DNA from 2 places in the Cryobacterium sp. M25 genome. Region 2 is predicted to be linked to the other one. Evidence: predicted binding sites of a transcription regulator. Region 2 holds the regulator's gene; the other holds the start of a gene.
The links. Region 2 encodes HrcA, which represses chaperone genes, less so after heat shock. Its sites were predicted from a motif close to TTNGCACTCGNNNNNNNCGAGTGCNAA; they were not measured.
Positions count from the first base shown of each region.

Region 1: groES (co-chaperone GroES) is a predicted target of HrcA. The motif match lies at 5,240-5,266, and genes of this name have one in related genera.

Region 1 is NZ_PJJU01000038.1:611-16,395, forward strand. Features, by position in the region: gene tsaB (tRNA (adenosine(37)-N6)-threonylcarbamoyltransferase complex dimerization subunit type 1 TsaB) at 139-771, shown strand; gene rimI (ribosomal protein S18-alanine N-acetyltransferase) at 771-1,283, shown strand; gene tsaD (tRNA (adenosine(37)-N6)-threonylcarbamoyltransferase complex transferase subunit TsaD) at 1,280-2,392, shown strand; gene CXY81_RS16305 (DUF4190 domain-containing protein) at 2,532-2,900, shown strand; gene CXY81_RS03585 (DUF4190 domain-containing protein) at 2,998-3,561, shown strand; gene CXY81_RS03590 (DUF4190 domain-containing protein) at 3,581-3,988, shown strand; gene CXY81_RS03595 (methyltransferase domain-containing protein) at 4,014-5,213, opposite strand; gene groES (co-chaperone GroES) at 5,341-5,637, shown strand; gene rarD (EamA family transporter RarD) at 5,739-6,668, shown strand; gene CXY81_RS03610 (ABC transporter substrate-binding protein) at 6,715-7,446, shown strand; gene CXY81_RS03615 (ABC transporter substrate-binding protein) at 7,572-8,867, shown strand; gene CXY81_RS03620 (ABC transporter ATP-binding protein) at 9,085-9,855, opposite strand; gene CXY81_RS03625 (ABC transporter ATP-binding protein) at 9,852-10,766, opposite strand; gene CXY81_RS03630 (branched-chain amino acid ABC transporter permease) at 10,756-11,736, opposite strand; gene CXY81_RS03635 (branched-chain amino acid ABC transporter permease) at 11,751-13,028, opposite strand; gene guaB (IMP dehydrogenase) at 13,306-14,808, shown strand; gene CXY81_RS03645 (MalY/PatB family protein) at 14,825-15,785, opposite strand, start outside.
Region 2 is NZ_PJJU01000054.1:5,330-21,114, reverse strand. Features, by position in the region: gene leuS (leucine--tRNA ligase) at 1-2,141, shown strand, start outside; gene CXY81_RS10240 (helix-hairpin-helix domain-containing protein) at 2,242-2,961, shown strand; gene CXY81_RS10235 (ComEC/Rec2 family competence protein) at 3,313-5,784, shown strand; gene holA (DNA polymerase III subunit delta) at 5,826-6,869, shown strand; gene rpsT (30S ribosomal protein S20) at 7,226-7,489, opposite strand; gene CXY81_RS10220 (alpha/beta fold hydrolase) at 7,608-8,354, opposite strand; gene lepA (translation elongation factor 4) at 8,765-10,612, shown strand; gene CXY81_RS10210 (DUF1990 family protein) at 10,617-11,264, shown strand; gene hemW (radical SAM family heme chaperone HemW) at 11,269-12,495, shown strand; gene CXY81_RS10200 (DUF4870 domain-containing protein) at 12,498-12,875, opposite strand; gene CXY81_RS10195 (DUF4870 domain-containing protein) at 12,912-13,358, opposite strand; gene hrcA (heat-inducible transcriptional repressor HrcA) at 13,526-14,563, shown strand; gene dnaJ (molecular chaperone DnaJ) at 14,630-15,748, shown strand; gene CXY81_RS10180 (16S rRNA (uracil(1498)-N(3))-methyltransferase) at 15,755-15,785, shown strand, end outside.

The sequences.
Region 1 (15,785 bases), on a different contig from region 2:
CAGAGCCCAAAATCTCCGTCGAATTCGTTCAGGGCGGCCGACGAGCAGGCTTGGCGGAGCAGGATCGGCGGCACAGCGCATCGGCGGCACAGCGCATCGGCGGCACAGCGCATCGGACACAGCGAATAGGCTGGTGAGGTGCTTCTCGCCATCGATACTTCCGCCGGAACGAGCGTCGCGGTCGTGGATCTCGCCCGAGGCGTCATCGCCGAACACGCCACCGACGACACTATGCGCCACGCCGAGGTGGTCGGCCGCCTGATCGCCGACTGCCTCAGCGACGCGGCCGTGCCGATCAGCGGCCTCTCCGCGGTGGTCGGCGGCATGGGTCCCGGCCCCTTCACCGGTCTCCGTGTGGGCATCGCCGCCGCGCGGGTCTTCGCGCTGGGCGCCGGGGTGCCCTTCGTGCCCGTCGTCAGCCACGATGCGCTCGCCTTCGCCCGCTACCAGGACGGCCACACCGGCCCGCTCGTCGTCGTCACCGACGCCCGTCGCCGCGAGGTGAACTGGTCCGTGTACAGCGGGGCGGATGCCGTGGGTCTCCCGATCCGGGTCGACGGTCCTGGCGTGGCCCGGCCGGCCGTGCTGCGGGAGCCCGACTGGGCGCACGCTGGGGTGCCCCGCTTCGACGCGGTCGCCGTGTCCGCCGGGGAGCTGGGGCAGGTTGCCGAGCTGATGTGGGCCCACCAGCGCCCGTTCGCCGCCGACACGGCGCTCTACCTGCGCTCGCCGGATGTCACCGTGTCCAACGGCCCGAAACGGGTGAGTTGATGATGTGGCAGCTGCGGCGCGCCCGAGCCGCCGATGTGGACGCCATCATGGCGCTCGAGACCCGTATCTTCGTCAACGACGCGTGGTCCGCCGAGGCGATGGCCCAGGACGTGGTCAACCCGAACTGCTACTACCTGGTGGCCTTCCCCCCCGATGAGCCCGACCGGATCGAGGGCTACGCCGGGCTGCAGGCCCTACAGGGAGCGAGCGAGGGCGACATTCAGACCATCGCGGTCATCGAAGAGGCCCGCGGCCACGGCCTCGGCCGAACCCTGATGCTCAGCCTGATCGCCGAGGCCCGGAAGCGGGGCGTGCGCGAGGTGTTCCTCGAGGTGCGCGCCGACAACCCGCCGGCCCAGGAACTCTACCGCCGACTCGGCTTCGAGGAGTTGGGCATCCGCCCTGGCTACTACCAGCCCGACAACGTCGACGCGATCGTGATGCGACTGCACGTGCCTGACGCCGAGATGCAGATGACACCGGCAGAGGCCGCACTGGAGGCCACCGAATGACCGCCCTGAACGCGCAGACCACCCTGAACGCGATGACCGCGCAGAACCGCGCCAACCCGCTCGTGCTCGGCATCGAGACCTCCTGCGACGAGACCGGAATCGGAATCGTGCGCGGAACCACCCTGCTCTCCAACACGATCGCGTCGTCGATGGACGAACACGCCCGCTACGGCGGAGTCGTGCCGGAGGTGGCCGCGCGCGCACACCTTGAGGAGCTCGTTCCGGCGATCCGGGCGGCCGCGCTGGAGGCCGGCATCCGTTTGGAGGACATCGATGCGGTGGCCGTGACCTGCGGCCCCGGTCTGGCCGGCGCGCTCATGGTCGGGGTCGGCGCGGCCAAGGCACTCGCCATCTCGCTCGGCAAACCGATCTACGCGGTCAACCACCTCGTCGGTCACGTCGGGGCCGATGTGCTTCGACTCGGCGCAGACGACTCCACGAAGCCGCTGGAATACCCCACCGTTGCACTCCTCGTCAGCGGCGGTCACACCTCACTGCTGCTGGTGCGCGATCTGGTCTCCGACGTCGAACTGCTCGGCGAGACCATCGACGACGCGGCCGGCGAGGCCTTCGACAAGGTGGCCCGCCTGCTCGGCCTGCCCTACCCGGGCGGACCCCAGATCGACCGGGCCGCGCGGGAAGGCAATCCCGCCGCCATCCGTTTCCCCCGCGGTCTCAGCCAGACCAAGGACATGGCGAAACACCGGTACGACTTCTCGTTCTCCGGGCTCAAGACCTCGGTCGCGCGCTGGGTCGAGCAGAGACGCGACGCGGATGAGCCGGTGCCGCTGGCCGACGTGGCCGCCAGTTTCCGAGAGGCGGTCGTCGACATCCTCCTGACCAAGGCCGTCGCGGCCTGCGTCGACCTCGGTGTGCCGAGGCTCCTGCTCGGGGGCGGCGTGATCGCCAACGCCCGGCTGCGTCAGGTGGCCCAGGAGCGCACGGATGCCGCCGGCATCGCCCTGCGCATCCCGCCTTTGTCGCTCTGCACCGACAACGGCGCCATGATCGCGGCCCTCGGGGCGCAGCTGATCATGGCCGGGCATGCGCCTTCGTCACTGGAGTTCGGGGCGGACTCCACTCTTCCGGTCTCCGAGATCCAGGTCTGAAACCCCCTCCCACCGGTATTTCGCCACCGGACGGGTATTCTGGCTTCGGCAGGCGACGTTTGTTCGTGCGATCAACACCTTGTCCGACTGGGAGCCAGATCGGCAGCCCAGATGCACCATTCCCGAAGGAGCAATCGACATGACCGACCCCAACGAGCCGCCGGTTAACCCGCCCATGTTCCAGCCGCCGGCGGCGCAGGCCGCTCCGGCCTACGCCCAGCCGGGCTACCCCCAGTCCTACGCGCCGCAGGGCCCGTCCGAGAAGTACAACGTGCTGTCCATCGTGTCGCTCGTGACCTCGGTGCTCGGGATCTCCCTGGTCGGCATCATCACCGGCCACATCGGTCTGAGCCAGATCGGGAAGACCGGAGAAAAGGGACGGGGACTCGCGATTGCCGGCCTCATTGTCGGCTACGCCGGCCTGGCGGCTCAGCTCCTGGCCGTCGTCCTGCTGATCCCGTTGATGATCGCGATCGCGAACGACCCGACCCTGCTCAATACCAACTGACCCGATGGCCACGGGCAGAAACCCTGCGCGTCGATGACCCGTGACCCGATATGCAACCAGCGACGCCACCCCGTCGTCCGGAAAGGAATGAATTCGCATGAGCGATTCCAACAACCCCAGCAACCCTGACGTGCCCCGCGTGCCTGACGTGCCCCAGGTGCCCGGCGTACCGCAGGTGCCTGACGTGCCGCAGGTCCCCGATATCCCGCGCGACGAGCAGGGGGCGTCCGCCGCCCCGCCGGCGTACAACGGCCCGACCCCGCCGGCCTCCGTCCCGCCCGCCTACGGCGCCGCGACCCCGCCGCCCGGCTACGTCGCCCCGACGATGACCCAGGCGCCTGCCTATGGCGACGCGTATTCGTCGCCCAACGGTGCGGTCGCCGCGAAGCAGCCGATTCTCAGCATCTTGGCGCTGGTCGCCGGCGTTATCGGCGTGCTCGGCTCGCCGATCGTGTTCCTCCCGATTGTGGGTGGCATCCTCGGACTGTTCATCCCCGCCGCCGCGGTCGTCCTGGGCTTCCTCGGTAAGTCGAAGGAGCCGCAGGCGAGGGGTTTCTGGCTGACCGGGCTGATCACGGGGTTCATCGGCGTCGGTCTGGCACTGGTCAGTATCGTGATCTGGTCTGTCTTCTTCGCCACCATCCCCACCTCGTCGTACTGAGCGGAAGATAGCAGCGGGGATGGTTGGGGAACGGGACTGGTCCCGCAACGATGACTTCCGGGTCGACCTCACCCGGCCTCCGGCGCCCGCTCCGGGGGAGCTGGACTACGCGTCGACCATCACAGCCCCTACCGAATGGGTGCCGTACGTCTACACCGACAGCGAGCTGACCGCGCAGGCAGGCCAGGGCGGGCTGTCCATCGCATCGCTCGTCTTCGGGCTGCTGGGGCTGCTTATCGCGGTCTTCGGCGTCTGGGGTGCGGCGCTCTCCCTGGCCGCGGTCGTGCTGGCCGTGATGGCCCGCGTGACCGAGCGCCGTGCTGGCACCGCGTGGGCCTACGGGCTGTGGACCGGGCTGGCCGGGCTGGTCCTCGCGGTCGGGTGGGTGTTGATCGTCACACAGGTGCTGACGGTCGTGCCCGGCTGAGCCGTGCTGTCCTTCGCCGCTGGCCTCAGTCGAGTGGCGGAATCCGCTCCACCAGCAGAGACACCCGGTGGCCGACGGCCCGGGTGAGCACGAGCGTCGCCGACTCGGGGCCCTTGAGCTTCAGTCTGGTGCGCAGGGTGGCCGGGTCGACGTCCACGCCGCGTTTCTTGATCTCGAGAGTGCCGATGCGGCGTTCCTGTAGGGCCAGCCGCAGCTTCTTCTCGTCGACCGGCAGCACCTCGAGCACCCGGAATGCGGTGGCGAAGGGCGTGCGTTGCAGGGTCTCGGAGGTGAGGTACGCGATCCCCTCGCTCAGCATCGACGCGTCGAGCGACCGGGCCAGGTCCCCGATCAGACGGGCACGGATGATCGCGCCGTCCGGCTCGTACAGGTAGTCGCCCAGCACTCCCACCGGGGCATCCGTGCTGTCGTGGGGCGCGGTCAGTTCGTGGATCCCGGTCCGGCCGAGCAGCAGGGCGGAACGACGGATGCCGGCGCGCGCCAGTGCTCCGAACCACAGCCCCATCTCCACGAGCTTGCCGTCCACGGAGACCCACTGCGACTCGGCCTCCGCGGGGATCAGCTCGCGGTCGTGGCCCGGCCCGAGCTTGACGCCGACGGGCATCCGCTCACTGAGACCGAAGACAAAATCGAGGTGCGGGGAGTAGTCCTCCGGCCGGGTCAGGCGCGAGGTGTTGGAGTGCCCGGCGGTGCGCCGGGCCGGGTCGAGCCAGGCGGCGTCGAAGCCGGCCAGGTCGACGTCTTCCGCGGACGAGTGCAGCACGCTCGCGTTCTCGAACGGAGCCAGGTTGTAGCTGGCGACGGTCGCGGTCACCTCGTCGGCGTCCACCCCCGTCACCGTGAGGTCCATGGCGGCCAGTGCCATGGCGTCGCCTCCGATGCCGCAGCCGAGGTCGACGACCCGGTTCAGGGACGCGCCCGCGAAGCGGCCGGCGTGCAGCGCCGCCACCCGCAGCCGGGTGGCCTGCTCGAGGCCGGCCTCCGTAAACAGCATGCGGCCTGCGAACTCGCCGAACTTGGGCACGGCCCTGGCTCGGAGCCGGGACTGGCTGAGCACCGCGGTGACCAGGTCGGGGCTGTGTCCGGCCTTGCGGAGTTCGCTCACCGCCCGCACGACGTCGGCGGCCGCGTCGTACGGCGGCAACGAGTCCAGCAGGCGCAAACCGCCCGGCGATAACAGCTCGACGAGCTCTGAGCGTTCCATCGTGCAAACCTATCAACACGACGCATCTGGCACTCACGTTGCGTGAGTGCCAGATGCGCCCTAAACTCGTCTTGGCACTCTCGCTGTGAGTCTGCTAACTATGTCTTAGCTAAGAAAGAGGTCAACCGTGTCGGTCTCCATCAAGCCGCTCGAGGATCGCATCGTCATCAAGCAGGTCGACGCAGAGCAGACCACCGCATCAGGTCTGGTCATTCCTGACACCGCCAAGGAAAAGCCCCAGGAGGGCGAAGTTGTCGCAGTCGGCCCCGGCCGCATTGACGACAACGGCAACCGCATTCCACTCGACGTCGCCGTCGGCGACAAGGTGATCTACTCCAAGTACGGTGGAACCGAAGTCAAGTTCGGTGGTGAGGACCTCCTCGTCCTGTCGGCCCGCGACGTGCTCGCAGTCGTCGTTCGCTAGCCACACCCACCTAACGGTAGAATCCCGGATGGCCCTGGCCATCCGGGATTCGTCGTTAAGAAAGGTCCGCTGTGGCGCAAGACCCTCTTTCACGCGGGAGAATCCGCGCGGCCCGCCCGGCGCGGTCGGAGCAGAGCAAGGGACTGATCTACGCGGTCCTCGCCTACGCCCTCTGGGGCGCGCTGCCGCTCTACTTTCTGCTCCTCGCGCCCAGTGGTGCCTTCGAGATCGTGGCCTGGCGGGTTCTCTTCTCCCTGGTGTTCTGCGCATTGCTGATCACGGTCACGCGCAAGTGGAAGTCCCTCCTCGCGCTGCTGCGGAGGCCCCGCATCGTGTTCACCATGGGTCTGGCCGGCCTCCTGATCTTCGTCAACTGGCAGACCTACGTCTTCGCCGCCCTCAGCGGCCACGTGGTCGAGGCAGCCCTCGGCTACTTCATCAACCCGATCGTGACCGTGTTCCTCGGCGTCATTCTGCTGCGCGAGCGGCTGCGCCCGCTGCAGTGGGTAGCCGTGGGAATCAGCCTCGGGGCCGTCGTCGTGCTCACCGTCGGCTACGGCTCGCTGCCGTGGGTGTCACTCATCCTCGCGTTCTCGTTCGGATTCTACGGTTTAATCAAGAAAAGGGTCGGCCGTGACGTCGATGCTGTCGCCGGACTCACCCTGGAAACGGTCTGGCTCGCACCCATCGCCGTGGTGCAGCTGATGGTGGTGGCCGCCGTCTCCGGTCTCACCTTCGGAAGCGTGTCCACCTGGCATACCGTGGGGCTGCTGGCAGCAGGTGTTGTGACCGCCGTGCCGCTGTTGTTCTTCGCCGCCGCGGCCCGGCGCCTGCCTCTGACCTACATGGGTCTGATCCAGTACTTCGCTCCGATCCTGCAGTTCCTGGTCGGCGTCTTCGTGCTGCTCGAGCCCATGCCGCCCGAGCGCTGGGTCGGTTTCGCACTGGTCTGGGTGGCGCTGGTCCTTCTCACGACCGACATGGTCCTCACCGGACGCGCGCCCCGGCGTGCGTCCCTTGAACCGGTCTGAGCCCCGCTACGCTCAGGGACGCACCTCGTACGTGAAAGGACACCGGATGCGCACTGCGTCGACTTCCCTGCCCGTCCTCCTCGTCGGGGCGCTCGCCTGCGTGCTCCTGCTGTCCGGATGTAGGGCTGAGGTCGCGCCGCCCGTAGTCGAGCCCGCTGCCGCCGCGTCCGTCGTGCTGGCTCCGTCCGGTGACGGGACCGTGCGCCTCGGAACCCTGTTCCCCATGACGGGCCCGTCGGCGGCCAGTGGTGCGGCACAGGTGGCCGGCTCCGAACTGGCCGCCCGCGAGATCACCGAGCAGGGCCGCATTCTCGGCACTCCGATCGAGATCATCCACCGCGACTCCGCCGTCGACCCGGCGACGTCGCTGACCGACTTGTTGGCCCGTGGCGTCGACGTCGTGCTGTGGGACGCCTCCGTTCCGATGCCGGGCGATCTGGCCGCCACCGTCGCGGCGGCGCCGGTGGTACTGCTGTGGCTCGGCGACTTCGCGAACGGGGGCACGCCGCTGGCCGCCAGTGACGGCTTCGCTGCGCGCCTGCGCACCCTCGATCCAGGGCTGGTCGACACTGCCGGCGGCGGTGAAGCCTATGACGGAGTCGTCCTGAGCGCCCTGGCCGCAGCACGGGCCGGAGACGACGGTGCGGCGTCGATCAGGCCCGCTCTCGACCAGGTCAGTACCGGGGCGTTCGCCTGCGCATCCTGGGGAGAATGTGCGGCCGCGCTGGCCGATGCGCAACAGATCGCCTATCAGGGCGTCACCGGCCGCCGATCGTAACGATTTGGTCTGCGTTACACGGATGTAACACGGTTTTCTTGTTTCGCGCGATTCCTGTCAATAATGTGACAGAACGGCAGTCAATCGACCGCTGTCATTTCTCATTCCTAGTCCCAAGGAGCAACATGAGCGTATTCGCGAAGGCCTCGGCCTCCCGTTCAGTTCGGGCAGTCGTCACTGGAGTCGCCCTGGTGGGCGTCAGTGCACTTCTGCTCACCGGCTGCAGCAGCAACACCGCTGAGCCGGCTGCATCGGAAGCCCCCGCCGCGAGCGGAGACGCCCAGGCCATCACGGCCGGCGACCGCGACCTGACCCTGAAGATCGGCACCATCCTTCCCCAGAGTGGTGCCCTGGCCTTCCTCGGCCCGCCCGAAGAAGCCGGCGTCGCCCTGGCCGTCAAGGACATCAACGACGCGAACCTCGGCTTGACCGTTGAGGCCATCTTCCGTGACTCCGGCGACACCACGACGGACACCGCGACCGGTTCGGTGACCGACCTTCTCTCGCAGAAGGTTTCCGCCATCATCGGCGCGGCATCCTCCGGCGTCTCCAAGACCGTGATCGACCAGATCACCGGCGCGGGCGTCGTGCAGTTCTCCCCGGCCAACACCTCGGCGGACTTCACGAAGTACGCCGACAAGGACCTCTACTGGCGCACCGCCCCGTCCGACCTGCTGCAGGGTGAAGTCCTGGGCACCCAGATCGCCGACGACGGCAACAGCACCCTCGGCCTGATCGTGCTCAACGACTCGTACGGCACCGGCCTGGCCGAGTCCACCACGACCGCCTTTGAGGCTGCGGGCGGCGAGGTCGTCGCCACGTCCCTGTTCAACGAGGGTGACTCCAACTTCGCCGCTCAGATCTCCGAAGTGACTGCCGCCAACCCCGACGCGATCGCCCTGATCACGTTCGACCAGGCCAAGGTCATCACCCCCGCACTGGTCGGCTCCGGCTACCCCGGTGGCAACCTGTACTTCGTGGACGGCAACCTGTCCGACTACAGCAAGGACTTCGACGCCGGCATCATCACCGGTGCCAAGGGCACGCTGCCCGGCCTCGACGTGGGAACCCTCGGCGACTTCACCGATCGTCTCAAGGAGATCGACCCCACCCTGACCGACTTCAGCTACGCGGCAGAGTCTTACGACGCCGTCATGCTCGTCGCGCTGGCTGCCTACGCGGCCAACGACGTCTCGGGTGAGGCCATCTCCAAGCACCTCCGCCAGGTCTCTGGGGGAACCGGCGACGGCACCACGGTCTCCGACTTCACCGCGGCGGCTAAGGCCCTCGCGGCCGGCGACCAGGTCGACTACGACGGCTTCTCCGGCCCGGTGACGTTCGATGAGAACGGCGACCCGACCGAGGCAACCATCGGCGTCTACGAGTACCTCGAAGACAACACGTACAAGCGCATCAACTAGTCACGATTCGTCGCTGACCAGCATCCGATCTGGAAGGGCCCCGACTTCGGTCGGGGCCCTTCTTCGTGCGCCCGGTGACGGCCGTCACCCGGTGATGCCCCTCCCGGACACGAGCGGCGTCACCGGACACGGAGCACCGGACACACGGAAGCGGCGCCCGAAGATCTCGGGCGCCGCTTCGTCGTGCGGGGCGTGCAGTCGGTGCGGGCGGCTCCGGCTAGTCGTCCTGGCCGAGGGTGCCGAGGTAGAGGCCGATCACCTTGGGATCGTTCAGCAGCTCGCGGCCGGTGCCCGTGTAGGCGTCACGGCCCTGGTCGAGCACGTAACCGCGGTCGCAGATCTGCAGGCACCGGCGCGCATTCTGCTCCACCATGATCGTGGTCACGCCGGCCTTGTTGATCTCCTTGACACGCAGGAACGCCTCATCCTGGCGCACGGGGGAGAGGCCTGCGCTCGGCTCGTCGAGCAGCAGTACGTGCGGGCCCATCATCAGCGCCCGCGACATGGCCACCATCTGGCGTTCCCCGCCGGACAGCGATCCGGCGCGCTGCTGTAGACGCTTCCCGAGCTCCGGGAAGATCTCCGTGACGAACTCGAGGCGTTCGGTCAGGCCTTTCGGCTTCAGGAACATGCCCATCTCCAGGTTCTCCTGGATCGTGAGCGTGGGAAAGACGTTGTTCGTCTGCGGCACGAAACCGACACCCTTGGCCACGAGCTTGTTCGCCTTGAGGTTGGTGATGTTCTCGCCGCGAAGCAGGATCTCACCCTCCCGAACCTTGACCTGGCCGAAGATCGACTTGAGCAGCGTGGACTTGCCGGCGCCGTTCGGGCCGATGATCCCGATCAGCTCGCCGTCGTAGGCGGTCAGGGAGCAGGCGTTGAGGATGTTGACGCCCGGCAGGTAGCCGGCCGTCACCGTCTTGACCTCGACGACGGGCTGCCCGGTGGGCGTGTAAGCCGGCGCGGCGGCAGGGCTGGTGTTCGTCAATCGAGCAACTCCTTAATGGCTTCCACATGTTCTGTTTCGGCGGCCGGATCCTCGCCGAGGTCCTCGTCGTGGTGCTGACCCAGGTAGGCGTCGATCACGGCGGGGTTACGCATCACCTCGTGCGGGTCGCCCTCGGCGACCACGCGGCCTTCGGCCATCACGATGACCCAGTCGGCGATGTGGCGCACCATATGCATGTCGTGTTCGACGAACAGAACCGTCATGCCCTCCGCCTTCAGGTTGAGGATGTGGTCCAGTAGCGACTGCGTCAGTGCCGGGTTCACCCCGGCCATCGGTTCGTCGAGCATCACCAGGCTCGGCTCGCTCATCAGCGCCCGTGCCATCTCGAGCAGCTTGCGCTGCCCGCCGGAGAGGCTGGCGGCGTAGTCGTCCTTCTTGGTGTCGAGCTTGAACCGTTCGAGGATATCGAGGGCCTGCACCCTGTTCGCCTCCTCCTGCTTGGCCCAGAAGAAGGGGAAGATCGCCCGGAACAGGTTCTCGCCGGCCTGGCCCTTGGCGCCGAGCAGCATGTTGTCCATGACGGTCAGCAGGCCGAGCGCCTTGGTGAGCTGGAAAGTGCGCACCTGGCCCATCCGGGCCACCTTGAACGCGGGCATCCCCGACAGGGGGCGACCCTCGAAGGTCCACGACCCGGTGTCAGGCTTGTCGAAGCCCGTCAGCAGGTTGAACAGGGTGGTCTTGCCGGCTCCGTTGGGCCCGATCAGCGCCGTGATGGCGCCGCGCGGGATCTCGACGTGGTCGACGTCGACGGCCTTGAGCCCGCCGAAGGTTCGACTCACGCCGTCGGCAACCAGGATCGGGTCGCGCTTCTTGCAGCCCGGTTCGGCCTCGCCGATGTGCAGGTCGGTCGACTTGACCGGCTTGTTGCTGGGAACGGTGTTATTTGACAAAGGCCAATTCCTTCTTGTTTCCGAAGATGCCTTGCGGTCTGAAGATGACTATAAGCATGATCGCCACTCCGACCAGGATGAAGCGCAGCTGGCCGGCCTGGATGCTGGTGATGAACGGGATCCAGCCTGCCTCCACCGCTCGGGCGATGAACCCGGAGAAGAAGGAGAGCAGAACCCAGAAGACCATCGAGCCGATGACCGGCCCGAGAATCGTCGACGCGCCGCCGAGCAGGAGGATCGCGTAGATGAAGAACGTCAGGGACGTCTGATAATTCGAGGGCACCACCGCACGGGGAAGCACGAAGATCATTCCGGCGATCGTGCCGAACACGCCACCGAGAATCAGAGACTGCATCTTGTAGGAGTAGACGTTCTTGCCGAGCGCGCGCACAGCATCCTCGTCTTCACGGATTCCCTTGATCACGCGACCCCACGGGCTGCGCATGATCTGCCAGGTGAACAGGCAGGCGAGGGCCACGATCGACCAGGCCACGATGCGCAGCCACCAGTCGTACTCGTTGTACTCGAAGGGGCCGAAGCCGTAGCGCCCCTCCGGGATCGGGTTGAGGCCGGCGAAACCGCCCTTGTAGCCGCTCAGGCCGTTCGCGGAACCCGTGATGGACTGGAACGTGTTCGTCGTGAACAGGAGGCGCACGATCTCGGCCGCCGCGATCGTCACGATCGCGAGGTAGTCCGCGCGCAGGCGGAGCGTCGGGATGCCCAGGACCAGGGCGAAAACGACGGATGCGCCGACCCCCACCAGCACGGCACCCCAGACGGCGAAACCGAAGCTTAGGGTGGAGATGGCGAACCCGTAGGCTCCGAGGGCCATGAAGCCGGCCTGGCCGAAGTTCAGGAGGCCGGTGTATCCGAAGTGGATCGCCAGCCCGAGAGCCGCGAGGGCGTAGGCGGCGGTGGTCGGGCTGATCAGCTCGACGGCTGCGTTGCTAAAGATTGCTCCCCAGTCGATCATCGGATGCCCTTCTAGCCAATTCTCTCTTTGCGACCCAGGATGCCTTGCGGCCGAAGCAGCAGCACCAGGATCAACACGACAAGTGCACCGACGTATTTAAGGTCGGAGGGAAGCAACAGCGTCGACAGTTCGACGAACAGGCCGACGATGATCGAACCGATCAGGGCGCCGAAAGCGGTGCCGAGACCGCCGAGGGTCACGGCCGCGAAGACGAGCAGCAGGATCTGGAAACCCATATCCCAGCTGACGCCCGGGCGGAAGTAGGCCCACAGAATTCCGCTGAGGCCGGCGAGGGCCCCACCGAGCACCCAGACGATCCGGATGACGCCGTCGACGTCGATCCCGCTGGCCGAGGCCAGGCTGGGATTGTCGGAGACCGCGCGGGTGGCCTTGCCGATGCGGGTGCGCAACAGGAAGTAGGAAACGGCCAACAGCACCACGATGCTGATGCCCATGCTGGCCACGTCGATCATCGAGAGCCGGATCGGACCCAGCTGCATGTCGGCGAGGCCGGATCCCGGAAGCTGGCTCGTTCCGCCGCCGACGAAGATCTGGAACAGGTAGCGCAGGGCGAGCGAGAGGCCGATGCTCACGATCATCAGTGGGATCAGACCGACGCCCTTGCGGCGCAGCGGCTTCCAGATCACCGCGTCCAGACTCCAGCCGAAGCCCGCGCTCAGCGCGACGGCGATGATGATCGCCAGCCAGATCGGCAGGCCGAGCGTGACCGAGAAGAGGAGGGACATCAGCGCGCCGAAGGTGATCATCTCCGCATGCGCGAAGTTGCTCAGCCCGGTGGTGCCGAAGATCAGGGACAGTCCGATCGCGGCGAGGGCCAGGAGCAGACCGAAGTTCAGCCCGTTGACGAACCGATTGATGAACTGGTCGAAGAAGCTCACCGTCGTGCGCGTGCCCTCACCGAGGAAGAAGTTGACCGACTTCACCTTCGTGAGCGCGAATTCCGCCTCGATCACGCTGCCGCCCTTGGCGACGACGACGCCCTCGGGGAGGGTCTCCTCATCGAGGGTGACGGTGTAGGCGGCCTTCTCGGGCACGCCGACCTTCCACTTGCCGTCGGCACCCGTTTCCACGGATGCTTCATAGCCGGCCCCCTCGACGGTGATCAGCACATTGTCGAGCGGTTTCTGGTCGAACTGCACATTGCCGGTGAGTACGAACTCGTACTCGTCGGTTCCGACCTCGTCGGCATGAGCCGGACTGGCCGAGACGGTGGCGAATGTGGACATAGTCAGGGCTGCGAAGAGCAGGCCGAGAAAGATCACCAGCATTCTGGGTGAGAATCTGCGAACAGCTTCAGGGGAATTCACTGCACCTCCATGGCGGCACCGTTGGGTCTGTGACCGAGCGTGCCCCGGGTCTCACCTACCAACATCTTTGTTGACAGTAAGTGAAGATTATGTCGCATATGTTCCGACGACGGCCGACACTCCCTAGATTCTCTGCTGAGGAATGCGCAGAGCGCAACGTCGCTTAACATTGAGAAGCCGGTAATCGAGTTGGATGGCCGCGTTTTCTCCACTTTCCTGCGTTGTTAAAAGGGGTTTCATGGATCAGCCAGATCCGTTCGGTTTCACCGGGCTTACGTACGACGACGTCCTTCTTCTTCCGGGGCACACCGACGTCATTCCCAGTGAAGCCGAGACAATGTCTCGGTTGACGCGCCGGATCAGCGTGGCCACGCCGCTGCTGTCCAGCGCGATGGACACCGTCACCGAGACCCGGATGGCCATCGCGATGGCCCGTGAGGGTGGCCTCGGCGTGCTGCACCGCAACCTCTCGATCGCGGACCAGGCCGAGCAGGTCGACCTCGTCAAACGCAGCGAATCCGGCATGATTACCAATCCGGTAACAACTTCGCCCGACGCCACCGTTGCGGAGGTCGACGCCCTCTGCGGGCAGTACCGGATCAGCGGTCTTCCCGTCGTCGACGCCGACGGCGTGCTCGTGGGCATCATCACAAACCGGGACATGCGGTTCGTCTCCACCACCAAAAAGCACACGACCCGGGTGCGCGAGGTGATGACGACGGCACCGCTGATCACGGGCAAGGTCGGCATGGCCCCGATGGACGCCGTCGCCATCTTCGCCACCCACAAGATCGAGAAGCTTCCCCTCGTCGACGACCACGGCCGCCTGACGGGCCTGATCACGGTCAAGGACTTCGACAAGAGCGAGGAATACCCCTTCGCCACCAAGGACGATGCCGGACGACTGCGCGTCGGCGCGGCCATCGGCTTCTTCGGCGACGCCTGGCAGCGCGCCACCGCACTTCTCGAGGCAGGCGTCGACGTGCTCGTGGTCGACACCGCCAACGGCGACAGCGCCGGGGTGCTCGAGATCATCCGTCGCCTGAAGTCCGACCCTGCCTTCGAGGGGGTCGACGTGATCGGCGGCAACGTGGCCACCCGCTCCGGCGCCCAGGCCCTCATCGACGCCGGCGCCGACGCGATCAAGGTCGGGGTCGGCCCCGGCTCGATCTGCACCACCCGCATCGTCGCCGGCGTCGGCGTGCCGCAGATCACCGCCGTCTACCAGGCGTCGCTCGCGGCCCGGGAGACCGGCATCCCGGTCATCGCCGACGGCGGGCTGCAGTATTCCGGCGACATCGCCAAGGCGCTGGTCGCCGGCGCGGACACCGTCATGCTCGGCTCCCTGCTCGCCGGCTGTGACGAGAGCCCCGGCGAGCTCGTCTTCGTCAACGGCAAGCAGTTCAAGACCTACCGCGGCATGGGCTCGCTCGGCGCGCTGCAGAGCCGCGGCACGAAGACCTCCTACTCCAAGGACCGCTACTTCCAGTCGGATGTCCCCTCCGACGACAAACTCATCCCGGAAGGCATCGAGGGCCAGGTCCCGTATCGCGGACCGGTGTCCGCCGTGGCCTACCAGCTGATCGGCGGCCTGCGCCAGTCCATGTTCTACGTGGGCGCGCGCACGATCGACGAGCTCAAACAGAAGGGTAAGTTCGTTCGGATCACGTCCGCCGGGCTCAAGGAGTCGCACCCGCACGACGTGCAGATCGTGGTCGAGGCGCCCAACTACCGCCGCTGACCGTACTCGAGGGCGACTAGGCGGCCGCGGCCAGCCGGGAGACCGCTTCCGCGAGCACCTCAGGTGAACACCCGAAGTTGAGACGCGCGAAGCCCCGGCCCGGTTCGCCGAACATCGGGCCGGGGCTGAGCGCGACCCGGGCCTGCTCGAGTGCGACCAGCGCCGGGTCGTCACCCCAGCCGAGGCTCCGCAGGTCAAGCCAGGCCAGGTAGCCGGCCCCTGGCTGCCGGTAGCCGACCCCGGGCAGTTGCGCGTCGAGCAGCGCGGCGAGCTCGCGCCGATTGTCGTCGAGGGCCGCGATCACCCCGTCCAGCCACGGCTCCCCGTCGCGGAACGCCGCGATGCCGGCGATCAGCCCGAACTGGCTTGTGCGCCAAGACACCTCCTGGGGCAGGGCGGCGAGCTCGGCGCGCATCCGTTCGCCGGCGGTGACGAGAAGCGCGCATTTGAGGCCGGCCAGGTTCCAGGCCTTGCTCGCGCTCGTCACGCAGACGCCGTGGTCGGCGGCCTCGGTGGAGACGGTGAGGTAGGGCGTGAAAGCGGCGTCGGTGTAGGTCAGCGGGGCGTGGACCTCGTCGCTGACGACCGTGACGCCGTAGTGGGCGGCGAGCCCGGACAGCGCCGTGAGGTCCTGGACGGTGTGCGGATGCCCGATCGGGTTGTGCGGGTTGCAGAGCAGCACGCAGCGCACGCCCGATTGGAAGGCGCGCTCGAGGCCGTTCAGGTCGAGGGTCCAGCCGGTCTGACCGGCGAGGAGTGGCACGGCGTGCGGCACCCCGCCGGCCTCGGGCACGAGGTCGAAGAACGGCGGGTAGACCGGGGGAGTGATCACAACCCGGTCGCCGGGCCTGATCAGCATTCGCAGGGTCTCCACGATGGCCACGCTGACATCCGTCGTGGTGGTCACCTGCTCCGGGTCGACCTGCCAGCCCCAGCGGCGACCGGCGAATCCCGCGAAGGCCGCGCCAAGCCCGTTG
Region 2 (15,785 bases):
ACAAGTGGAACCAGTGGCTGTTCCTGCAGCTGTACAAGAAGGGCCTCGCCTACCGCAAGGACAGCTGGGTGAACTGGGACCCGGTAGACCAAACCGTCCTCGCCAACGAGCAGGTGCTCGCCGACGGCACCTCGGAGCGCAGCGGCGCCGTGGTGGTCAAGAAAAAGCTTACCCAGTGGTACTTCAAGATCACCGACTATGCGGACCGCCTGCTCGACGACCTGAACCAGCTCGAGGGCACCTGGCCGGCGAAGGTGCTGAACATGCAGCGCAACTGGATCGGCCGCTCCATCGGCGCCGACGTGGACTTCGTGATCGAAGGCCGCGAGGAGCGCATCAGCGTCTTCACGACCCGCCCCGACACCCTCTACGGCGCGACCTTCATGGTCGTCGCCCCCGACGCGGACCTCGCCGTCGAGCTGGTCGCGGATGCCTCGCCCACCGTCAAGGAACGGTTCCAGGAATACCTGGTACAGGTTCAGAACAGCACCGAGATCGAGCGTCAGGCCACCGACCGGGAGAAGACCGGCGTGTTCCTCGAGCGCTACGCGGTCAACCCGGCCAACGGCGAACGCCTGCCGATCTGGGCCGCGGACTACGTGCTCGCCGACTACGGCCACGGTGCCGTGATGGCGGTGCCGGCCCACGACCAGCGCGACCTCGACTTCGCCCGCCGTTTCGACCTGCCCGTGGTCGTGGTCGTCGACACGACCGCCGCGGTCACCGGCATGATCCCCGTGATCACGCAGGACATGATCGACGGCACCGAGGAGCTCACCTCCCTCGACCCGGCTCGCACTGGCATCGCTATGACCGGGGAAGGCCGCCTGATCAACTCGGGCGCGCTCAACGGCCTTAGCAAGAACACCGCGATCAAGCGCATGATCGAGCAGTTGGCCGTCGACGGTACCGGCCGCGCCGCCAAGAACTACCGTCTGCGTGACTGGCTCATCTCCCGTCAGCGCTATTGGGGCACGCCGATTCCGATCATCCACGGCCAGGACGGCGCCGAGATCCCCGTGCCGGAAGACCAGCTTCCCGTGTTGCTGCCGCCCACCGACGGCCTCGACCTCAAGCCCAAGGGCACGTCGCCGCTGGGCGGCGCGGCCGACTGGGTCAACGTGCCCAACCCGATCGACGGCACCCCCGCACGCCGCGACGCGGACACCATGGACACCTTCGTCGACAGCTCCTGGTACTTCCTGCGCTTCCTGAACCCCACCGACGACACGAAGGCGTTCGACCCGAAGGAAGCCGAGAAGTGGGCGCCCGTCGACCAGTATGTCGGTGGCGTCGAGCACGCCATCCTGCACCTGCTCTACGCGCGCTTCATGACCAAGGTGCTTTTCGACCTCGGCTATGTCAGCTTCACCGAGCCGTTCACGGCTCTGCTGAACCAGGGCATGGTCATCCTTGACGGGGCCAAGATGTCCAAGAGCAAGGGCAACCTGGTCTACTTCACCGAGGAGGTCGACCAGTTCGGTGTCGACGCGGTACGGCTCACCATGGCTTTCGCCGGACCGCCGGAAGACGATATCGACTGGGCGGATGTCTCGCCGGTCGGCTCCGCCAAGTTTCTGGCCCGCGCCTGGCGCGTCGCCCGCGACGTCACGAGTACGCCCGACATCGATTGGAGGTCCGGCGACGCCGGTCTCCGCCGGGTCACCCACCGCTTCCTGGCCGATGCGCCCGGCCTGGTCGAATCGTTCAAGTTCAACGTGGTCGTCGCCCGACTGATGGAACTCGTCAACGCCACCCGCAAGGTGATCGACACCGGCGTCGGCCCCGCGGATGCCGCGGTACGCGAGGCCGCGGAGGTCACCGCCATGGTGCTCAACCTGTTTGCTCCGTACGCGGCCGAGGACATGTGGCAGCTCCTCGGCCATGAGCCGTGTGTCGCCCTCGTGCAGTGGCGCAAGGCCGACCGAACCCTGCTCGTGGAGGAGTCGGTCACGGCCGTCGTACAGGTCGACGGCAAGGTGCGCGACCGCATCGAGGTGTCCCCGAAGATCGCCGGCGACGAGCTGGAACGCCTCGCACGTACCTCGGCCGAGGTCATCCGCCGGATCGGTGACCGCGAGATCAAGAACGTGATCGTGCGCGCGCCGAAACTCGTCAGCATCGTCACCCGCGGCCAGTAGCACCGCCTGCCTCGCCTCCCCAGGGCGGCACCTCGCGGCGCCGCCCACAGGGTGCGGCCGTCCGCTGGGGGACCGGCACCCGTCGGCCTAGCCTGCCGGGATGGAGCCTGACCCGGTAATCAAGGCACTCGACCGCCTGGCCCCGAGCGCGCAGGGGCGCGCCCCGGCGCGCGTGCGCATCGGAGTGGGCGCAGCCGTCGTGCTGTTGATATTGGCGTTGGCCACCGCGGTAATCGTGTCCGCGCTCGGTCAGCAGGCCGGGCACCAGGTGGTGTCCCCGGCGCAGCCGACCGCGGGTTCGGGTTCCGGTGGAGCCGACAGCGGCCCGGCCCCGAGTTCCTCGGGGGCAGCCTCGGCATCCGGTGCCCTCATCTTCGTTCATGTGCTCGGCGCCGTGCGGCGTCCCGGACTCTTCGAACTCTCCACCGGCGCCCGGGTGATGGATGCCGTGGCCGCCGCCGGCGGGCTGACCGAGACCGCCGATCCGGCCGGCACCAATCTCGCTCGCAAGCTCAGCGACGGCGAGCAGCTCTACCTGCCCCAGCTCGGCGAAGTCCCCGCGGGACCGCCGCCGGGCAGCGGTGCATCCCTCGGCGGCGCATCCGACCCAGGTGGCGGCGGCCCGGCGGTCCTGGTCAACCTCAATACGGCCAGCCTGGCCCACCTCGACACCCTGCCGCGCATCGGCCCGGCCATGGCCCAGCGCATTCTGGATTTCCGCGACGCCAACGGGCCGTTCGCGGCCGTCGAGGACCTGCGCAATGTCACCGGTATCGGTGAGAAGACGTTCGAGGGGCTCAGAGCCCTGATCACCGTGTGAGAGTGGCCGTGAACGGAGGGTGCCTGAAGTCCTGACGCATCGATGCGGCGAGCGTATCCGGTGCTTGACGGAGGGTGCTCGGATCGAGCCGGTGACCGCACCTGGCCTGCACTCGATGGCGTGCACGGTCTTCTCCGACCCATGACGGCTAGGAACTGACCGACTGGCGGCAATGGGCGCTGTCGGCGGCCTGCTCGCGGGCTGAAGCGTGTCGTTTTTGACGAGCCGCTCCGTCGCCGCGGACCGGTGGCGAGGTCACCGGGCACGCCTCCACACCCCCGGTCCCGCGTCAACCGGGCACAGATTCCGGTAGCCACCGGGGGGAGCCGCGGGCGCACCTAGCCTCCCGGTATGGATTTTACGCGCGACATCGTAGCTCGCCGCCCGGATCACGGCATGACCGGGCTCGACCTGCGCCTGGTTTTCCCCGCGGCGACCGCCTGGCTGGCGGCCTGGTTGCTCATCGCCTTCCCCGGGTGGGCACCCGGCGCTCAGGCCGCGTTGTGGGCCACCGCCCTGGGCGTGGGTCTGGTTGTGGCGCGTCGGCTGGTCCGCGCCCGGGGGGCGCCGGCCTGGGGTGTCGGCCTGGTCTGTTGCGCTGCGGCCGCGCTGATGGCATCCGCGGTCACGGTTGCTGCGCCCGGGCGGCTGCCGGAAACCGTGCGGGAGAGCGCCGCCCGGCAGGAGTCAGTGACCGTGCTCCTCACGGTGGCGTCGATCCCGGTGCAGACCCAGTCGTTCGGTGCTCCCGCACTCTTCGGCCCGGCTGGCTCTGACTCCGGAGCGTCCGCCCGGGTGCGCTTCCGCGGCACCCTGACCGGGATCGAGCAGGGCGAGGTCGCCCGAAAGGGTGCTGGGCGGGGTCTGTCGGTTCCGGTGGTCGTGTTCGCAGAGACTGCGAGCGGACAGGCGACCGCGCTTCAGATCGGCAGTGGCGTGCGGCTGGACGCCACCCTCCGGCTCACGGCGGCCGGGGACGCGGCATCCGCCCTGGTGTTTGGGCGTGGTCCGCCCGAGCTCCTCGTGACACCGCCCTGGTGGCTCGGCTGGGCCGGGGAACTGCGCACCCTGTTCACGGCCGCCGCGGGCGATCTGCCCGGCGACGGCGGTGACCTGCTGCCCGGCCTGGCCATTGGTGACACGAGCTCGGTCGAGGCAGACCTCGACGCGGCCATGAAGACGAGTTCGCTCAGCCACCTCACGGCCGTGTCTGGAGCGAACTGCGCCGTGGTGATCGCGGGCGTCATGCTGCTGACCGGGTTTCTGGGACTGCGCCGCGGCATCCGGATCGCGATCTCGCTCCTCACCCTGCTCGGGTTCGTGGTGCTCGTGACGCCCGAACCCAGTGTGCTGCGTGCCGCTCTGATGGCGACGATCCTGCTGCTCGGGATTGCCTCCGGTCGGCCGGGCCGAGGTGTGCCGTTGCTCGCACTCGTCGTGATCCTATTGCTGGCGGCCGACCCATGGCTGGCCCGCAGTTACGGGTTCGCCCTGTCGGTTCTGGCCACGGCCGGCCTACTCGTGCTGGTCGGGCCGCTGACCCGAATGCTGCATCGGTGGCTGCCCACCTGGCTCGCCGCCGTGATCGCCATCCCGCTGGCCGCGCAGCTGGCCTGTCAGCCGGTGCTCGTGCTGCTCACTCCCACCCTCCCGCTCTACGGGGTGCCCGCGAATCTGCTGGCCGGTCCGGCAGCCCCGGCCGCCACCGTCATCGGTCTGATCGCGTGCCTGCTCTTGCCCTGGCTGCCCGGTGTCGCCGGGGGAGTGCTCTACCTGGCCTGGCTGCCGGCCGCCTGGATCGCGGCGATCGCCCGAACATCCGCAGAGCTGCCCGGCAGCCGCCTACCCTGGCTGGGCGGCCCGCTCGGTGTTCTCGTGACCGTTCTACTGACGGTGGCCGCGGTGGCGCTGGTGATGCGGGGCCGGGGGCAGGTTCGGGCGCGCTGGCCGATCGCGGCGATCGCGGTGCTGGTTCTCGCCGCCGGAAGCTACGCGGGCAGCCTGATCGGGGCAGGCGTCGGCCGGGCCGTGGCCTTCCCCGCGGACTGGCAGATCGCGGCCTGCGACATCGGGCAGGGTGATGCGGTCGTCGTGCGCGACCGCGACCGGTACGCGCTCGTCGACGTGGGGCCCGACCCGGCCCTGCTCGCCGACTGCCTCGACACGCTGGGGATCGACCGAATCGACATCCTCGTGCTGACCCACTACGACCTGGACCACATCGGCGGGGTCGCCGCCGTGATCGGCCGCGTCGACACGGCGCTGGTCGGCATCCCGGAGAACGCCGACGATGAGCGACTGCACGATGCCCTCGCCGCGGGCGGTGCCGAACTGCGGGGCGCTGCCCGCGGCGACACGGGCACCCTCGGGGAGCTGCGCTGGGAGATCCTCTGGCCGGTGCGGGGCTCAGCGGTGATGCAGACCGGAAACGAGGGGAGCGTGACGATCGGATTCGACGGTCGCGGCATCCGTTCCCTGTTCCTCGGGGATCTCGGCGAGGAATCCCAGGACGCGCTCCGGCGCAGCTCCAGCCCGGGCGAGGTGGATGTCGTCAAGGTCGCCCACCACGGGTCGGGAGACCAAAGCCCGGAGCTCTATGCCGATCTCCGGGCAACGGTGGGGCTGATCTCGGTAGGCAGGGAGAACGGCTACGGCCATCCCACCGACACGGTTCTGGACATTCTTGCGGCCGCGGGCACACTGGCCCTCCGCACCGACCAGCAGGGACTGCTGGTGATCGCTCCGGGGCCAGGTGGTGGTGCGCTGACGGTCTGGAGCGAGACCGTGCAGAGCGAGACCGTGGCGGACACCGACCCCGGATAGTCTTAATGGATTCCGCACAGCCTCAATCGAAGGAACCCCGAGTGGCCGCACGCACAGCTTCATCCGGCAGGACCGCGCCCCGCGCTGTGCCGAAGTCGGCCGCCATCCCGCAGCTGGCCTGGCACCAGGTGCGGCCGGCGCCGATCATCCTGGTCTCCGGAACCGAAGTGTTCCTGGCCGAACGCGCGATCCGCCAGCTGCGGGACTTCCTCAAACTCGAAGACCCCAGCCTGGAGATCAGCGACGTGCAGGCCGACAGCTATGCGCCCGGCGAACTGCTCACCATGGCCAGCCCGTCCCTCTTCGGCGAACCGCGGCTGATCCGCGTCAGCTCCGTCGAGAAGTGCAGCGACACGTTCCTCGCGGAGGCCCTGGACTACCTGCAGAACCCGGCCGAGGACACCTACGTCGTGCTCCGGCACGGCGGCGGCGTGCGCGGCAAGAAGCTGCTCGACACCATCCGTTCGGGCGTCGGCGGCGCCATCGAGGTCGTCTGCACCGAGCTGAAGAAAGACTCCGACCGGCACGACTTCGCCTCGGCGGAATTCAAGACAGCCGGCAAGCGGGTCACTCCCAGCGCGCTGCGGTCCCTGGTCGCCGCGTTCTCCGGCGATCTGGCCGAACTCTCCGCGGCCTGTCAGCAGCTCATCGCCGATGTCGGCACCGAAGTGACCGAGACGACCGTGGACCGCTACTACGGCGGTAGGGTCGAGGCCAACGCGTTCAAGGTAGCCGATGCCGCCATCGCCGGGCATCAGGGGGAGGCGCTCGTCATCCTGCGCCACGCCCTGTCCTCCGGCGCCGACCCGGTCCCGGTGGTGGCCGCGTTCGCCATGAAGATCCGCACCATGGCGAAGCTCTGCGGGGTGCGCGGCGGCTCGGCCCAGCTTGCCTCCCAGTTCGGCCTCGCCCCCTGGCAGGTCGAGCGGGCCCAACGCGACCTGCGCAGCTGGTCCGACGAGGGTCTCGCCCGCTGCGTCGTGGCGCTGGCCGAAACGGATGCCGCAGTGAAGGGTGCCGAGCGCGACCCCGTCTTCGCTCTCGAGCGGCTCATCGGTGTGATCGCCCGCCGCGGTGAGAGCTGACCAGACCCGGCTTTCGCGCGCCTCCTTACCCTCGACGGTGAGCTCCGCGCCAGGGAGGGGTCGCTCACCGTGGTGCGCGCCAGCTGATGCCCGAACTGAGAGGTGTGGGCCTGGGCGGACTCGGCGCGCACGACACGATCAGCTTGGCGAGCGGCAGATAGACGACGGCTGCCAGGACCGCCGTCAGGGCGATGCTGCGGCGCCTGACCGGGCCCGGCCGTGATGAATTTTAGGTGACCGGTCCCCGACGGTTCGAGCCTCTGCCCGGACACACGAAAGCCCCCACCGAGATGGCAGGGGCTGTTGTGTACGCCGGTCAGGGCCGGTGAACGATCCTGATCCCGGTCAGGCGCGGACTAGACGAGGGCGTTGACCGACTTGGCGATCGCGGACTTCTTGTTCGCGGCCTGGTTTTGGTGGATGACGCCCTTGCTGACGGCCTTGTCGAGCTTTTTCGAAGCAACGGCGAGGCTGGCAACAGCCTTGTCCTTGTCGCCCGAGGCGATCGCCAGGCGCGTCGCGCGGACAGCGCGCTTGAACTCGCTCTTGACCGACTTGTTACGCTCCTGGGCCTTTTTGTTGGTGCCGATACGCTTGATCTGCGACTTGATGTTTGCCACGTTTATACGCTTTCGTTAGATTCTTTTTCGGATGGGCCGCTTGGCGGTAGAGGGCGCCGTACGACAATAATCGTGTGGGGTGGGACCCAACACGCAAGCCAACAGGAAACGATACCAGTTATTCGTTCAGGTCGACAATCGGCCCGGGCCGGTCGATCGCAACCTCCGTGAGGATGCCGCTCAGCACCGCGGCGAAGCGTTCCGGTTGGGCCAGGCTGACGAGGTGCGACGCCCGGGGGACGATCACGAGGCGCCCGTCCCGGCAGGCGGCGAGGAAGCGGCGCTCATGCAGCCGGAACTGATCCAGAGAACCGTTGACCAGCCACACCGGGCCGGGATAGCGAGCCAGGCTGTCCAGCGGGCGGAGGCTGCCGGTGGCGCCGAGCCCGGCATCCATCACCGTCAGCGGCACACCGCCGGCGAGCGTGTCGGCGGCCCCTCCCGATGGAAGGAGCACGCGCACGAGTGTGGTGTGGAGCCACAGTCCCTGGTCGGGCAGTCGGCGGATCAGCCGGGCCAGGCCCCGGTAGGCGTCCAGCAGCCAGCCGGCCGGAAGCGCGCAGCTTCCCGCGGCGACCAGCCCGGCCACCTTCTGCGGGTGGCGCGCGGCGTACTCGATGGCGTAGTAGCCGCCGAGGGAGAGGCCGACCAGCAGCACCCGGCCGCCCAGAGCAGCGACGCCCTCGTCGATGGCGGCCAGGGCGCCCGCCACGGTGAACGTTTCGTCCATGCGGGCGCCGTGCCCCGGCAGATCGATCGCGAGTGCCGGATGCCCGGCCTCGCCCAGTATGGACAGCTGTCGTCGCCACATGGTGCCCGACGTGCGGATCCCGTGCACGAAAAGAACCGGGACGGCGGGTGTCATTCATTCCTCCTGGTGAGCAGCCGCACTAGAGGGTGACGGCGATACCGATGATAGACACCAGGGAGTAGCCGCACCAGATCAGCAGTGACAGCACCCGGTTCGCGGCAATCACTTCTGGCTCTTCCGTGGGTGAGCGCTCGGCCGGGCGCTGCGTCTGTGGCCAACTCAGGACATCCGTCGCACGGGTGGCCGGGCCACCGCGGACCAGTGCGGAACCGGTGCGGATGTCCGGCCTCGCCCGGTCGGATCTCCTGAGTTGGCCACACTACTAGCCGAAGAGCCACGGCAGTGGTTCACGGCAGTGGTTCGCTGTGAGCCGCCGGGCGCGGCCGTTCCCGCGCGCAAGCCTGGAACGATGCGCGGCAACGGCGAAACCGGGACCCAGCCACCTATGGGAGAATTGCCAGACCATGTCACCGAGACCCCTCACGGCGCTTGAACCGGCCGCCACCCCGCCCGAGTTCATCCGCAATTTCTGCATCATCGCCCACATCGACCACGGCAAGTCCACGTTGGCCGACCGGATGCTGCAGATCACCGGCGTCGTCGACGACCGTTCGATGCGCGCCCAATATCTTGACCGGATGGACATCGAGCGCGAGCGCGGCATCACCATCAAAAGCCAGGCCGTGCGTATGCCGTGGGAACTCGACGGGCAGACCTACGCCCTGAACATGATCGACACCCCCGGCCACGTGGACTTCACCTACGAGGTGTCTCGCAGCCTGGCCGCGTGCGAGGGAGCAATCCTCCTCGTCGACGCCGCCCAGGGGATCGAGGCGCAGACCCTCGCCAACCTCTACCTGGCGCTGGAGAACGACCTCACCATCATCCCGGTGCTGAACAAGATCGACCTGCCGGCTGCCGACCCCGACAAGTACGCGAAGGAGCTCGCCAGCCTGATCGGTGGCAGTCCCGACGACGTGCTCCGGGTCTCCGGCAAGACCGGCGTCGGCGTCGCCGAACTCCTCGACCGCGCCACCCGCCTCATCCCGGCCCCGGTCGGCGACCCGGCCGCCCCGGCCCGCGCGATGATCTTCGACTCGGTCTACGACAGCTACCGTGGCGTCGTCACCTATGTGCGCATGATCGACGGCAAGCTGGGCCCGCGCGAGAAGATCCAGATGATGTCGACCCGTGCCACGCACGAGATCCTCGAGATCGGCGTCACCTCGCCCGAGCCCACCACCAGCAAGGGCCTCGGCGTCGGCGAGGTCGGCTACCTGATCACGGGCGTGAAGGATGTGCGCCAGTCGAAGGTCGGCGACACGGTGACCACCGCGCTCCGCCCCGCCACCGTCGCCCTGCCGGGCTACACCGAGCCGAAGCCCATGGTCTTCTCGGGCCTCTACCCGATCGACGGCAGCGACTACCCGGCCCTCCGCGAGGCCCTCGACAAGCTCAAGCTCTCCGACGCGTCCCTCGTGTACGAGCCCGAGACATCCGTCGCCCTCGGTTTCGGTTTCCGCTGTGGTTTCCTCGGGCTGCTGCACCTGGAAATCATCACCGAGCGGCTCGACCGGGAGTTCGGCCTCGACCTGATCACCACGGCGCCCAGCGTGATCTACGAGGTCACCACCGACGACAAGAAGTCCGTCACGGTCACCAACCCGAGCGAGTTCCCGAACGGGAAGATCGCCAAGGTCGAGGAGCCGATCGTGAAGGCGGCCATCCTCGCACCCAAGGACTACGTCGGCGTGATCATGGAACTCTGCCAGAGCCGCCGCGGCACCCTGCTCGGCATGGACTACCTCGGCGAGGACCGGGTCGAGATCCGCTACACGATGCCGCTCGGTGAGATCGTGTTCGACTTCTTCGACAATCTCAAGAGCCGCACCGCCGGCTACGGCTCGCTCGACTACGAACCCATCGGCTCTCAGGAGGCCGACCTGGTCAAGGTCGACATCCTGCTGCAGGGCGAACAGGTCGACGCGTTCAGCGCGATTGTGCACCGCGACAAGGCCTACGACTACGGCGTGCTGATGACGGGAAGGCTGCGCAAGCTCATCCCGCGCCAGCAGTTCGACGTGCCCATCCAGGCCGCGATCGGCGCCCGCATCATCGCCCGCGAGTCCATCAGTGCCATCCGCAAGGATGTTCTCGCCAAGTGCTACGGCGGTGACATCTCCCGCAAGCGCAAGCTGCTGGAGAAGCAGAAGGAGGGCAAGAAGCGCATGAAGATGGTCGGCCGGGTCGAGGTTCCCCAGGAGGCGTTCATCGCCGCCCTGTCCGGTGACGAGCCCCCGAAGAAGAAGTAGACGGATGCGCCGCGCCACCTTCACCGATACCGCCGTCACCTACGCGTCCATCGGCGGCACCCTCGCCCCGGACCTGCTCCGGTTCCCACCCAAGGGCTACCGGCCCCTCGAGCGCACCGTGCGCCTCGGCAGCGGTGAGGAGCGCTTCCAGCTGGCCTCGAAGTCGCTGATGACCTGGGGCGTGCAGCGGGGGAGCGGAATGACCGTCACCGACCTGCTGGACGGCACCGGCCAGCAGTACACGGGACTCGTCTTCGACGCCGACGGCCGGGCCGCCCGCGACCAGAAGCCCGAGCCGGACGAGGCCGTCTTCGCCGAGGACGGCACGCCCTACATCGTCAACGGCATGTCCGCGCACCTCACGACCAAGTTAGGCCCCTTCACCATCGATGCCCCCGTGCGCGTGGTCTACGTGATCGATGAACCCGACCGCCTCGGCTTCGCATACGGCACCATGGCCGGGCACCCGGCCAGCGGCGAGGAATCGTTCATCGTCGACAGACGCGAGGACGACTCGGTCTGGCTGACCATCCGCGCCTTCTCCCGCCCCGGCAACTGGTTCTACCGGCTGGGCTGGCCGTTCGTGCGGCGGCAACAGGCCAAAATCACCGCTCGGTACCTACGCGCGCTGCATCCGATCGGCGCGGTCTAACCGCATGGGCAGTGCCCTTCCCCTCGGCGACCCCGCACCCAGCGACGGACTGCTGCCGGCCTCGGCCGCCGTGGGAGCAGCCCAGCGCGATTTCGGCGTCTACCTGCACGTGCCGTTCTGCCGGGTCCGCTGCGGCTACTGCGACTTCAACACCTATACCGCCACCGAGTTGCGGGGCGCAAGCCAGCATGACTATGCCGGCCAGGCGATCACCGAGGTCCAGTCGGCTGGCCGGATCCTGACTCAGTCGGGCGTGCCGGCCCGCCAGGCGGCGACCGTCTTCTTCGGCGGCGGCACCCCCACCCTGCTCCCGGCCGACGACCTGGTGCGGATGCTGGAGGCCGTGCGCTCCACCTGGGGGATCGCACCCGGCGCCGAGGTGACCACCGAGGCGAACCCCGACTCCGTCGACGCCGCCTACCTCGGCCGCCTCGCCGAGTCCGGCTTCACCCGGGTATCCTTCGGCATGCAGTCCGCGGTGCCGAGCGTGCTGGCCACCCTCGAGCGCACCCACGACCCCGAGCGGGTGCCGCTCGTGGTGCAGTGGGCGCGCGAGGCCGGCCTCGACGTGTCCCTCGACCTGATCTACGGCACACCGGGGGAGACCCTCGTCGATTGGCGCACCAGCCTCGAGCACGCCATCCGGCAGGCTCCCACCCACGTCAGCGCCTACTCGCTTATCGTCGAGGAGGGCACCAAGCTGGCCCGCCAGATCAAGCGCGGCGAACTGGCCCCTGTCGATGACGACGTTCAGGCCGAGTTCTATGAGCTGGCCGACGACCTACTGTCCTCGGCAGGCTACGGCTGGTATGAGGTCAGCAACTGGGCGACGGATGACGCGCACCGCTCGCGCCACAACCTCGCCTACTGGCGCAGCCAGGACTGGTGGGGTGTGGGGCCCGGAGCCCACAGCCACATCGGTGGGGTGCGCTGGTGGAACGTCAAGCATCCGTCGGCCTACGGCGATCGGATTCGCGCCGGCGACTCACCGGCCGCCGGGCGGGAGACCCTCGATGCGGCCACTCAGGAGGTGGAGCGGGTGCTCTTGCTCACCCGAATCCGCGAGGGTATCCCCATCGACTCGCTCAGCCCGCTCAGGCGCCACGAGGTGGCGGGACTCATCGCCGACGAACTCATCGACGCGAAAGCAGCCCTCTTCGGCTCGATCGAACTGACCCTCAGAGGACGCCTCCTGGCGGATGCCGTCGTGCGCCGCCTGCTTGCCGACTGAACTCAGTTCACGAACTTGATCGACAGCGGATACGTGTAGTACTCGCCCCGGTTTGCGGCCAAAGCGGCCAAGATGCCGAACACGACCATCAGAACGGAGGCAGCCAGGAGAACGAGGTAGCCGACGAGGATGATCGTCAGGACGCCGCCGACCGCGTAGGCGATCAGGAGCGTGAGCTGGAAGTTCAGTGCGGTCGCGGTGTGCGCCCGGATGAACGGGCCGCGGTCCTTGAGCACGATGTAGCCGATCAGGGCCGGCACGAAATAGAACAGAATGCCGCCGACGTGCACGAGGGTGGCCCACAGTTTTTCGTCGGCCGGGTTCATCGGGGTGGGAGCCTGGTTCGGGTTGGCGGGCGGCGGTGGGGTGGAATTGGTCATTGGTGCTCCTTCTGAAGAAAAACCGAGTGCGCCGGGCTACTTGATCAGGCGCAGGGCGAACGGGTACCGGTAGTGGTTGCCGTCCTTCGCCTGGAGGTAGCCGAGCACCGAGAAGACAACACCGAGGATGTACAGCACCCAGGCGAGACCGCCGATGACGCCGCCGATGCCGAATGTGAGGAAGCCGATGACCGTCGCAAAAAAGTTGATCGCGAAGTAGCCGATCAGAAGCGTGATCTGAAAGTTGAGCGCTTCCTTCGCCTCGACGCTGGTCAGAGGTCCGCGGTCCTTGAAGAGCAGCCACAGCACCAGGGACGGCACGAACATGAGGATCCCGCCCAGATGTGCGAGGGACGCCCATTGGCGGTCATCCGCCTCCGTCAGGGGTGCCGACGGTCCCGGGGCGGCAGGCTGGTAGGGCGGTTGCGGCGGCCGTTGGCCCTGGTACGGATCATCGGGTCCGGGACCAGTGAAATTACTCATGATCATGCCTTTCAGTGCACCGGGGAAGAGGTGCTACATGCCTAAGTTACTGCGCCCCAACATTGGGGAGCAATGGGTAAGCCCAGCCGGTCGCGGTATGATTGGCAGTCACATACCGCGAGTGCCAATCGATGCTGCACTCGCGACGCTGGGAGGAGGCGAGCGCCATGGTGTCCGATCGCAGTCTCGAAGTCCTGCGTGTGATCGTTCAGGACTATGTAGCCTCCCGCGAACCCGTCGGTTCCAAATCTATCGTCGACCGGCATTCCTTCGGGGTCTCGGCGGCCACGATCCGCAACGACATGGCCCTGCTCGAAGAGGAAGAGTTGATCGCGGCTCCGCACACCTCGTCGGGCCGCATCCCCACCGATAAGGGCTACCGTCTGTTCGTCGACCACCTCGCCGATCTGCGCCCGCTCTCGGCGGCGCAGCGCCAAGCCATCGAGACGTTCCTCGGTCAGTCGGCCGACCTCGACGAGGTGCTGGCCCGCAGCGTGCGGCTGCTCTCGCAGCTCACCCATCAGGTCGCCCTGGTGCAGTATCCGTCGCTGTCCCGCGCGAAGGTGCGCCACATCGAACTGGTGCCCCTGTCCGAGACTCGCCTCCTGTCGGTTCTGATCACGGATGCCGGACGGGTCGAGCAACGCGTCGTCGACCTGCCCCGGCCTCTGGCTGAACCCGTTCTGATCGAACTGCGCACCCGGTTGAATTCTGCCCTGGTCGGGCTCGGCATGAGCGAGGCCGCCAGCACCCTTACCGGCAGCTCTCTCACCGCCGGCTCCGGCCTCGGCCCGATTGAGCAGCAGGAGGCGGTGGATCTGATCACCGGCACCCTGCGGGACCAGGTCGGCGCGAACAGGCAGGACCGGCTCGTGATGGCCGGCGCCGCCAACCTCGTGCGCACCGAGGAAGACTTCACCGGCAGCATTTTCCCGGTGCTCGAGGCCATCGAGGAACAGGTCGTGCTTCTGCGGCTGTTCGGCGAGATGGCCTCTGACCAGCACGGCGTGTCCGTCAGTATCGGCCGGGAGAATGCTTCGTTCGGTCTGGCCGAGACATCCGTGCTCACCAGCGGCTACTCCTCGCAGGGCGGCAACCTGGCGCGCCTCGGCGTGCTCGGCCCCACTCGGATGGATTACTCGAACAACATGGCGGCCGTCCGTGCGGTCGCCCGCTACCTTTCACGCCTTCTCGGCGAGAATTGACCAGTTCCCCTCGGCCCAGAAGCCGGCGGAACACCACATTTCAGAACAGACCTAGGAGAGCCAGCTTTGGCTGACCATTACGAAGTACTCGGCGTTGCCCGCGACGCCTCGACCGACGAGATCAAGAAGGCCTACCGCAGGCTGGCCCGGCAGCTGCACCCCGACGTGAACCCGGGCGCGGATGCATCCGAGCGCTTCAAATCCGTCACGCACGCCTACGACGTGCTCAGCGACGTCAAGCAACGCGACAACTACGACCGTGGCGGCAACGGCCGCTCGGGCGGCGGCGGAGGCGCCGGTTTCGACGGCAACTTCGGCAACTTCGGCGACATTTTCGAGACCTTCTTCGGCGGCGGGGGATCCAGCCGCGGGCCTCGGTCGCGCCGAGAGCGCGGCCAGGACGCCCTGATCCGGGTCGACCTCGACCTCGATGAGATCATCTTCGGCACGCACCGGGAGCTCGAGGTCGACACGGCCATCATGTGCGCGACCTGCAGCGGCACGTGCTGCCAGCCGGGCACCGCGCCCGTCACCTGCGACATCTGCCACGGCACCGGCACCATCCAGCGCGCCGTGCGGTCGCTGCTCGGCAATGTCATGACGAGCAGCCCCTGCGGTTCCTGCCGCGGCTACGGAACGATCATCGCCACTCCCTGCGTCACCTGCCAGGGCCAGGGCCGCGTGCGAGCGCGTCGCACGGTCCCCGTCGACATCCCGGCGGGGGTCGACACGGGCCTGCGCCTGCAGATGCCCGGCAGCGGCGAGGCAGGTCCGGCCGGCGGTCCCAACGGCGACCTCTACCTTGAGATGAAGGTGCGCCACCACGACGTGTTCAGCCGTGACGGCGACGACCTGCTCTGCACCCTCGAGGTGCCGATGACGGATGCCATCCTCGGCAGGTCCGCGACCGTCAAGGCGCTCGACGGCGACATCGAGGTCGAGCTCAGGCCGGGCACGCAGAGCGCCGAGATCATCACGGTCAAGGACCGCGGCGTCACCCGCCTGCGCGGGAACGGACGCGGCGACCTGAAGGTCGGCGTGCACGTGGTCACGCCGACCCGTCTCGACCACAAGGAGCGGGAGCTGATCGAGGCCTTTGCGGCCCGCCACAAGGCGCCGGCTCCTGCCCTCAGCGCCTTTCAGCAGGGACTTTTCGCCAAGCTGCGCGATCGGTTTCGCGGCTAGGCGTCGATGGCACACTTCTTCATCGATGAGGCGCTCC